2 regions of the Polaromonas sp. CG_9.5 genome follow, and region 2 is predicted to be linked to the other one. Evidence: riboswitches for the same ligand, from Rfam matches in the RefSeq annotation. Region 2 holds a riboswitch; the other holds the start of a gene.
What was found. Region 2 has a riboswitch for glycine ahead of gcvT (glycine cleavage system aminomethyltransferase GcvT). Riboswitches for the same ligand answer to the same signal wherever they lie in the genome.

Region 1 (5,155 bases), 180 kb from region 2:
TCGGGACCTCAGCCAGTTCGGCTACACCGAGGTGCTGTTTCCGGGGCTGGACGCGGCCGACGACTGAGCCGGCCGCGCCCGCTGCCGTCTGATTAGTTCACTTGGGAGCCGACATCTTGTAGCGCACCGGCACGGCGTCAGCCTTGCCCGCAAAGTAGTCGTTGGTGACCTTGCTCACGACCGGCGACAGCAGCACCAGCGACACCAGGTTGGGGAAAGCCATGAAGGCGTTCAGGGTGTCGGCCAGCAGCCAGACGAAGTCCAGGTGCGTGACCGCACCGACCATCACAAACAGTGTCCACAGCACGCGGTAAGGCACTTCGATCTTGCTGCCAAACAAATAGGCCCAGCATTTTTCACCGTAATAGGCCCAGCCCAAAATGGTGGTGAAGGCGAACACCGCCAGTGCAATCGCCAGAAAATACTGACCAAACCCCGGAAAGGCCGTGGCAAAGGCGCTCGAACTCAACTCAGCTCCCTTCAGCCCGCTGTTCCAGGCACCCGTCACGATAAGCACCAAGCCGGTCATCGTGCAGACAACGATGGTGTCAATAAAAGTGCCCATCATGCCGACCAGTCCGGACTCGGCGGCGCTTTTGGTCTGGCCGGCGGCCTGCGCGATGCCGGCTGTTCCCAGTCCGGCTTCATTGGAGAAAATGCCGCGCGCCACGCCATAGCGCATGGCCAGCATGAGGGTGGCACCGGCAAAGCCGCCCGTGGCCGACAGCGGCGTGAAGGCGTGCTTGAAGATCAGCGCGAAAGCGGCCGGAATCTGGTCGGCATACAGGCCCAGCACGATCAGCGAGGCGACGACGTAGCCAATGCACATGGCCGGCACCAGCTTTTCAGCCACCGCGCCAATGCGCTTGACCCCGCCCAGCAGCACAAAGCCGGTCAGCACCGTCAACACCACGCCCGACACCCAGGGCGAGATGCCAAAGCTGGCGGTCAGCACGGCAGCGATGCTGTTGGACTGCACCATATTGCCGATGCCAAAGCCGGCCAGGCCGCCAAACAGTGCAAAAGCCGCACCCAGCCAGGCCCAACGCTTGCCCAGGCCGTTCTTGATGGCGAACATCGGCCCGCCCATGTATTCGCCCTGCGTATCGGCCTCGCGAAAATGCACCGACAGCAGCACCTCGGCGTACTTGGTGGCCATGCCGACCAGCGCCGTCATCCACATCCAGAACAGCGCGCCCGGCCCGCCAATGGCAATGGCCGTGGCAACGCCGGCAATGTTGCCCGTGCCCACGGTGGCGGCCAGCGCGGTCATCAAGGCGGCATAGGGGGTGATTTCCCCCTTGGCGCCCGACTCGGGTTTGCGGCCTTTCCAGACCATGCGAAAGCCGGTGACGATGCGCAAAATCGGCATCAGCTTGAGCCGCAGCTGAAGAAAGAGGCCGGTGCCGAGAATCAGCACCAGCATGGGCGGCCCCCAGACGAAGTCGTTGATCGCTGCGACGATTGAAGTCAGTGTTTCCATAATTTTGTCTCCGGATAATAGTTATTGAGGCAAACGAGCCCACCCGCCGCTGGCGGTTATTGATAAATATCCTGGCTTGTGGGCCGGCAGGGTCTGGTGGTTTTGATGGCGGCGGGCGATTCTAGCCAATCGCAGCCGCATCAGGAAAAGCCGTCAGCGCCAGATGTCAACTGGCGCATGAGGCTTGGGTTTTCAGGCCGGAACGGGCTTTCCTTGCAGCACGCCCGTGGGTTTGAAGGCTTCACTCACCACATCGCCCACCATCTCGGCGGTGATGGCTGACAGTGTCCAGCCCAGGTGACCGTGGCCGGTATTGTAAAAAACGCAGGGCGAGCGGCCCCGGCCAACGCGCGGCAGCATGTTGGGCATCATGGGCCGCAAACCCGCCCAGGGTATGACGCTCTGGGTGTTGACACCGGGAAAGCACTGCTGCACCCAGTCCACCAGCGGCTTGATGCGGTCAGCGCGAATGTCGCGGTTGTAGCCATTGAACTCGGCTGTGCCGGCCACCCGGAAGCGATCCAGACCCAGGCGGCTGGTGACCAGCTTGGTTTCATCGTCCAGCAAACTGACCACCGGCGCAGCCGCCTGGCTTTGCGCGTCTTGCAGGTTCACGGTGATGGAGTAGCCCTTGACGGGGTAGATGTTCACGCGGTCGCCCAGCGAGGCGGCCAGCGCGCGGCTGGCGGTGCCGGCGCAGACCACCACACCGTCAAAAACCGCGCGGGTTGCATGCTCGCCATGACCCACCGTCACGCAGGCCTGGGTTGCGTCTGCTGTGACGCGGGTCACATCTTGCTCGTACAGGCAGGTCACGCCCAGTCGCACGGCGGCTTCGGCCAGGCCTTTGGTGAAGCGGTGGATGTCGCCGGTCGAGTCGCTCTCGGTGAAATAGCCGCCGTAATACTCCCCGGCCAGCGTCGGCTCCAGGGCGCGCATCTCTGAAGGGCTGACGGCGCGGCGTGGCAAGCCGCCTTCGGCCAGCAGTTGCGAGACTTTGCCGGCATGGTCAAAACTGGCTTTGTTGCGGTAAATATGAAGAATGCCTTCTTTTTTCAGGTCAAAGTCAATGCCTTCCTGTTCGGCCCAGCCCAGCAGGTGCCTGCGTGCGGCAACGGCCAGGCGCGTGGTTTCTATGGTGTTGCTGCGGTAGTGGGGCATGTTGGCGATGAACTCGGCGAACCAGGAAATCTTGTGCCAGCTGGGCTTGGGGCTGACCAGCAGCGGGGCGTCGCTCTTGAGCATCCACTTCAAGCCCTTGAGCAGGGTGGACCAGTGGTTCCAGACTTCGGCGTTGGACGCAGAAAGCTGCCCGCCATTGGCAAACGAGGTTTCCATGGCGGCATAGCGATGCTTTTCAAACAAGGTGACTGAAAAGCCGCGTTTGGCCAGTGAGTAGGCGGTGGTCACGCCGGTGATTCCGCCACCGATAACGGCGATTTTTTTCATGAAAGGCTCCAGCAACGTCAGGGGGGTTGAGCCCGCGCGCAACTGCGCACCGGGCACCCCCTCTGTTCTGGACCTGAGAGATTCACCAGCCCTCGCTTGTGGCGAGGGCGGCTTGCTCCTTCGGTGCGCCGCATGACGTGGCCTGCGACAGCTCTTCAGAGATCAATAATGATGCCGGTCCTTTTGCCTGAGAGTTTCCGGGGTGGTTGCTCCTTCGGCGCTGCAGCGATGCTTGAAGCGGCACTGCAGACTCTTCCGACACCAGGTAGCCTGTAGCGGCTGATTGATGCATGCCAGCTCTCGGTGGAGCGGCAATCGCGGTAATTTAGCAGCTATTGGCTGTCAAAAAGCAATAATTTCTCAGAGATTGCTGAGGGTTTTCACTCGTTCAACGCCTGCAGCAACTCGGTTTCGATGGCGATTTGCGCCTTGTTGTGCTGCAACTCGGGGCCGTCAATCAAAAAAGTATCTTCAACGCGCTCACCCAGTGTTGTCACTTTGGCCAGCTTGACGTTGATATGGTGTTTGGCCAGCACCCGTGCAATCAGGTAAAGCAGCCCGACCCGGTCGCTGGCCGACACGCTGAGCAGCCAGCGCTGGGCTTTTTCATCGGGGCGCAAATCCACGCGCGGAATGACCGGAAAGCTTTTCACGCGGCGTGATACGCGGCCTTTGCCGGGCGCAGGCAGCGCGCCGCGTTCTTCAAGTGTGCGGTTGAGATCGGCCTCGACCATGGCGCCGCGCTCGCGGTAATGCTCTTCCAGCGACGGACTGGTGACCTGGAAGGTATCCAGCGCATAGCCATTTTTAGCCGTATGAATCTTGGCATCCAGAATACTGAAACCAGCCTGGTCAAAGTAGCCGCAAATCCGCACGAACAAATCGGGCGCATCGGGTGTGTACACCAGCACCTGCATGCCTTCCCCCACAGACGAGCGGCGGGCGCGGACAATGACGGTGGCCTTGCCGACATGGCGCGACAGGTGGCGTGCGTGCCAGGCAATATCGGCTGCCTCATGACGCATGAAGTAACTGATGTCCAGCGTGTCCCACAGCGCCTTGTGCGACTCGAAAGGCTGCGCGTGCAGCGCCAGCAGGGTCAGCGCTTCGCGCTTGCGGCTTTCCACTTCAGCCGCCGCATCGGGCGCACGGCCGCCCAGCACCCGCAGCGTGTAACGGTACAGATCTTCGAGCAGCTTGCCTTTCCAGGCGTTCCAGACCTTGGGGCTGGTGCCGCGAATGTCGGCGACTGTCAGCAAGTACAGGGCCGTCAGGTAACGCTCATTGCCGACTCGCTGGGCAAAAGCGGCAATCACCGACGGGTCGCTCAGGTCTTGCTTTTGGGCGACTTGGCTCATGCTGAGATGCTCGCCGACCAGGAATTCGATCAGCTCGGCGTCCGACGCGGCAATGCCATGCTGGCGGCAAAAAAGGCGGACTTCCTTGCGCCCCAGCTCGGAATGGTCGCCGCCGCGCCCCTTGGCAATGTCGTGGAACAGTGCGGCAATGATCAATATCCAGGGCTTGTCCCAGCCGGCGGCCAGTTGCGAGCACATCGGGTATTCATGCGAATGCTCGGCCATGAAAAAGCGCCGCACATTGCGCAGCACCATCAAGATGTGCTGGTCAACCGTGTAGACATGGAACAGGTCATGCTGCATCTGCCCGACGATGTTGCGAAACGCCCAGAGGTAACGGCCCAGCACCGAGGTCTGGTTCATCAGCCGCATGGCGTGCGTGATGCCTTGGGGCTGCTGCAGGATGCGCAAAAATGTCGCCCGGTTGACCGGGTCGCTGCGAAATTTGGCGTCCATCACACCCCGGGCGTTGTACAGCGCCCGCAGCGTGCGCGCCGACAGGCCCTTGATGCCGACGTTGGTTTCAAACAGCAAAAAAGTTTCCAAAATAGCGTGCGGATGGCGCAGGTACAAATCGTCGCTGGCCACTTCCAGCATGCCGGCCTTGTCGAAAAATCGCTCATTCAGGGGGCGCGGCGGATAGTCGCAGGGGTTGAGCTTTTCTTCAATATTGAGCAGCAAAATCTGGTTGAGCTGCGTGACGGCCTTGGCCGTCCAGTAATAGCGGCGCATCAGCGCTTCGCTGGGGCGCGTGGGCGGGCGTTTTGCCGAGCGGCTGCCTCGGGGTGACATGGCGTGGTCCAGCGGCAGCGCCGCCTGCATGGTATCGAGCGCGTGGGGCTGTTCAATCCGGTGGTCAATCTGG
Region 2 (5,155 bases):
CATCCGGCGCAGCACGCCCGGCAGGCCGCCGGCGTAATAAAACTCTTCCATCAAAAAACGCCCGGACGGCTGCAAATCAACAATCGTGGGCGTGCCCTTGCCAATGTTCGTCCAGTCTTCAAGTTCCAGCGGCACACCGATGCGGCCGGCAATGGCTTTGAGGTGAATCACGGCATTGGTCGAGCCGCCAATAGCCGCATTGACGCGAATCGCGTTTTCGAAAGCTTCGCGCGTCAGTACTTTTGACAGCTTCAGGTCTTCCCACACCATGTCCACAATGCGCATGCCCGACATATGCGCCAGCACGTAACGGCGCGCATCGACGGCTGGAATGGCGGCGTTGTGCGGCAACGACGTGCCCAGCGCCTCGGCCATGCAGGCCATCGTGGACGCCGTGCCCATGGTGTTGCAGGTGCCCGCCGAGCGCGACATGCCGGCTTCCGCCGACATGAACTGGTTCAGGGTGATTTTTCCGGCCTTGACGGCTTCATGCAGCTGCCACACCACGGTGCCCGAACCGATGTCGCGGCCTTCGTGCTTGCCGTTGAGCATCGGGCCGCCGGTGACGACGATGGTCGGAATGTCGCAGCTGGCCGCGCCCATCAAGAGCGCCGGCGTGGTCTTGTCGCAGCCCACCAGCAGCACGACCGCATCCATCGGATTGCCGCGAATCGACTCCTCCACATCCATGCTGGCCAGGTTGCGCGTCAGCATCGCGGTGGGGCGCAGGTTCGATTCGCCATTGGAAAACACCGGAAATTCGACCGGAAAGCCGCCGGCCTCTGAAATGCCGCGTTTGACATGTTCGGCAAGCTTGCGAAAGTGGGCGTTGCACGGTGTCAGCTCAGACCAGGTGTTGCAGATGCCGATGATGGGCTTGCCCTGAAATTCATGGTCAGGAATGCCCTGGTTCTTCATCCAGCTGCGGTACATAAAACCGTTTTTGTCGGCCGATCCGAACCAGGCGGCCGACCGTAGCGTGCGTTTTGGCGTGTTGGACATCTTGTCTCTTTCCATCGGGGAGTGAATGCCAGCGCATGGTAGAAGCCCGAGGCATGCAAAACAAATGAAGAAATTTGCGCCAGCCATACAATTTTTCGTATCCCTCAACAAAATTGGCAACTGCATTAAATGCGTTGCCATCGCTACAGCAAACCCGACATGAACATCCTTGACGCAGCGCGGCGCACGCGCACCCGGCTCAAAACCCGACAGATGTTTTTGCTGATTGCGCTGGACGATGCACGCAACCTGCATCAGGCTGCCACGGCGACAAACATGAGCCAGCCTGCGGCGTCCAAAATGCTCAAAGACATCGAGGAGCTTTTTGGCGTGCCATTTTTTGAACGCCTGCCCCGAGGTGTGCGGCCCACGCTGTACGGCGAAACGATGATTCGCCATGTCCGCCTGGCGCTGGACAGCCTGTCGCAGGGCCAGGATTCGATTGCCACCTTGCAGGCTGGTTTGTCAGGCCAGGTGGATATTGGCGTCATCATCACGGCGTCGATGACACTCGTTCCGCAGGCCATCGCGCGCGCCAAGGCAGAAGCACCCCGGCTGTGCATCGGCGTCGAAATGGGCACCAGCCATGACTTGCTGCACCAGCTTCAGCGCGGCCAGCTGGATTTCTTGATTGCGCGCATTCTGGTGCAAAACGAGGCCATGAACCTGCGCTATGAAGCCCTGTCCGAAGAAACCGAATGCGCCGTGGCACGTGCCGGGCATCCGCTGCTCCAGCGCACCGACCTCGGCTTGCAGGATTTGGCCGCTGTCAGCTGGATACTGTCGCCGCGCGGCAGCATCTTGCGCCACCGGTTTGACATGATGTTTAGCGCCGCAGACATTGACATGCCTTCCAACGTCGTCGAGACCACGGCCATCTCGGTCATTACCAGCTTGCTGCTGCAAACCGATTTTTTGCATGTCATGCCACTGGAAGTGGCGCGGGCGTTTGTGCAATCGGGCGAACTGGCGGTTTTGCCGATTGCGCTGCCTTGCAAAATGGACAGCTTTGGCATTATTTTGCGGCGCGACCTGGTGCTGTCGCCGGGCGCAAACCTGCTGCTCAAGCATGTGCGCGCCACGGCGGCAGCGCTGTATTCAGGCACTGGCGGCGGTTAAATTCCAGCGCCGAACGTGGCAGAAAATTCAGACTGCTCGGCTACACTTGGCGCGTCAGGAGAGAGTTTTCCTTACTGAAAACCGCCGAAGGCGCATGTGCCACCCTCAATGGTGGACTGAACGCTCAGGCAAAAGGACTGACAACCGCCTTTGCCAGCGCATGCCGCAAGTCAAGGCGTTCCCTACTGGAGAGAGACCGTTTTCTAGGCGGTCCACCGAAGGAGCAACCCTGCATCGCCAGGCGAATCTCTCAGGTAAACAGGACAGCAGGGGCAGACCGTGGCTTTGGCCATGGATTCATATTTGCCCCCGGAGAACGCCATGTCCAACGAATCTTCTGCCCCTTTGCACAAAACACCGCTCAATAGCCTGCACATAGAACTCGGTGCGCGCATGGTGCCGTTTGCCGGCTATTCCATGCCGGTGCAATACCCGGCCGGACTGATGGCCGAACACCTGCACACCCGCAGCAGCGCCGGCCTGTTCGACGTGTCGCACATGGGCCAGTTGCGGCTCGTCGGCCTAGACGCCGCCGCCGCGTTTGAAACCTTGATGCCGGTCGATGTGATTGACCTGCCTGCGGGCAAGCAACGCTACGGCCTGCTGCTCAATGACGAAGGCGGCATCATTGACGACCTGATGTTCTTCAACCGCGATGTCGCCAACGGCGGCGATCTTTTCGTCATCGTCAATGGCGCGTGCAAGGCGGGCGACATCGCGCATATCCAGAACAAAATCGGCAGCCGCTGCGAAGTCATCCCGATGCCCGAGATGGCGTTGCTGGCGCTGCAAGGCCCGCTGGCCGTGCAGGCCCTGCAGCGCCTGTCGCCGGGCGTTGAAAAGCTGGTGTTCATGACCGGCGGCCAGTTCAGCGTAGCGGGCTGCGACTGCTTCATCACCCGCAGCGGCTACACCGGCGAGGACGGTTTCGAGATTTCAGTGCCTGCCGCGCAGGCCGACACGCTGGCGCGCGCCCTGCTGGCCCAGCCGGAAGTCAAACCGGTGGGCTTGGGGGCGCGCAACTCGCTGCGCCTCGAAGCCGGTCTGTGCCTGTATGGCCAGGACATCGACACCACCACCACGCCGGTCGAAGCCAGCCTGAACTGGGCGATGCAAAAAGTCCGCCGCACCGGCGGCGCGCGGGCCGGCGGCTTTCCGGGCGCGGACAAGATTCTGGCGCAGCTGGCTGAGCCGGCCAGCCTCACCCGCAAGCGCGTGGCGCTGATCGCCAGCACGCGCGTGCCGGTGCGCGAACCCGCCGCGCTGGAAAACATGGACGGCCAGGTCGTCGGCCAGGTCACCAGCGGCCTGCTCAGCCCCACGCTGAACCAGCCCATTGCGCTGGCCTATGTGCAGCCCGACTATGCGCTGGTCGGCACCGAACTGTTTGCCATGGTGCGCGGCAAGCCCGTGCCCATGAAAGTGGCCGCTACGCCTTTTGTGCCCACGCGTTATTACCGTGGCTGATTTATCCTTTAACTTCCTTTTTTCATACCACCCCACCGGAGAAACTGCATGACCGTCAAATACACCGAAGACCACGAATGGCTCAAGATTGAAGGCGACACGGCCACCGTCGGCATCACCGTGCATGCGCAAGATGCGCTGGGCGATGTGGTGTTTGTCGAGCTGCCGGAAGTCGGTGCCACCTTTGCCCAAAAAGACACCGCCGGCGTGGTTGAGTCGGTCAAGGCCGCTGCCGATGTGTACATGCCCGTCAGTGGCGAAGTCGTTGAAGTGAACGAAGCGCTGCGCGATGACCCGTCACTGGCCAACTCCGACCCGCTGGGCGCGGGCTGGTTCTTCAAGGTCAAGCTGTCCGAGCCAGCGCAACTCGATGCGCTGATGGACGAAACCCGCTACACCGCTTTTTCTGCCGCTTAAATTTTTCTTCAAAGACTGACACGGAACACTGACATGCTGCCATCCGCCACGCCGCTGGGCGCGCTCGAAAACCCTGCCGAATTTATTGCCCGCCACATCGGCATTGACGCGGCGGACGAAACCCACATGCTCAGCGTCGTCGGCGCCAGCTCGCTCCGGGAATTGATTGACGGCATCGTGCCGCCATCGATTGCCCGCAGCAGCCCGATGGCCATTCCGCCGCCCGTCACTGAAGCTGCTGCGCTCAAGCAGCTCAAGGCGATGGCGGCCAAGAACAAGGTGTTCAAAAGCTTTATCGGCCAGGGCTATTACGGCACCTACACGCCGGGCGTGATTCTGCGCAATGTGCTCGAAAACCCCGCCTGGTACACCGCTTACACGCCGTACCAGGCCGAGATTTCGCAGGGCCGCATGGAAGCGCTGATCAACTTCCAGACCATGGTCTGCGACCTGACCGGCATGCCGATTGCCAATGCGTCGATGCTCGATGAAGCCACTGCCGCCGCAGAAGCCATGACGCTGGCCAAACGCAGCGTCAAAAGCAAAAGCAATGTGTTCATCGTCGCGGGCGACTGCCATCCGCAAACGATTGAAGTGATCCGCACACGCGCCGCGCCGCTGGGCATTGAAGTCAAGGTCAGCACCGCATCCGCTACGCTGCCGCAGCTGATGGCCACGGGCGACTATTTCGGCGTGCTGGCGCAATACCCCGCCACCAGCGGCGCTATTCACGACCTGCGGCCACTGGCCGGACAAGCGCATGCCAACAGCGCGGCCTTGTGCGTTGCCGCCGACTTGTTGGCGCTGACGCTCTTGAGCCCGCCGGGCGAATGGAACGCCGACATCGTGCTGGGCAGCACCCAGCGCTTTGGCATGCCGATGGGCAACGGCGGCCCGCACGCCGCCTACCTGGCCTGCCGCGACGAATACAAGCGTTCGCTGCCGGGCCGTCTGGTCGGTGTCAGCGTTGATACGCACGGCCACCCGACCTACCGGCTGGCGCTGCAAACCCGCGAACAGCACATTCGCCGTGAAAAAGCCACCTCCAACATCTGCACCGCGCAGGTGTTGCCGGCTGTCATGGCCAGCATGTATGCGGTCTACCACGGCCCGCAGGGCTTGAAGCGCATTGCCGAACGCGTCGCCACCT

Region 1: it holds a riboswitch for glycine, as region 2 does, so the genes downstream of both, RCH06_RS05100 (D-amino acid dehydrogenase) here and gcvT (glycine cleavage system aminomethyltransferase GcvT) in region 2, are expected to answer to the same signal.

Annotation. Positions count from the first base shown of each region.
Region 1 is NZ_JAXCHR010000005.1:6,273-11,427, reverse strand. It holds gene def (peptide deformylase) at 1-67, shown strand, start outside; gene RCH06_RS05105 (alanine/glycine:cation symporter family protein) at 98-1,483, opposite strand; gene RCH06_RS05100 (D-amino acid dehydrogenase) at 1,676-2,932, opposite strand; glycine riboswitch at 3,098-3,200, opposite strand; gene RCH06_RS05095 ([protein-PII] uridylyltransferase) at 3,313-5,155, opposite strand, start outside.
Region 2 is NZ_JAXCHR010000005.1:181,329-186,483, forward strand. It holds gene RCH06_RS05850 (IlvD/Edd family dehydratase) at 1-1,002, opposite strand, end outside; gene RCH06_RS05855 (LysR family transcriptional regulator) at 1,162-2,121, shown strand; glycine riboswitch at 2,167-2,271, shown strand; glycine riboswitch at 2,297-2,398, shown strand; gene gcvT (glycine cleavage system aminomethyltransferase GcvT) at 2,443-3,588, shown strand; gene gcvH (glycine cleavage system protein GcvH) at 3,637-4,005, shown strand; gene gcvP (aminomethyl-transferring glycine dehydrogenase) at 4,039-5,155, shown strand, end outside.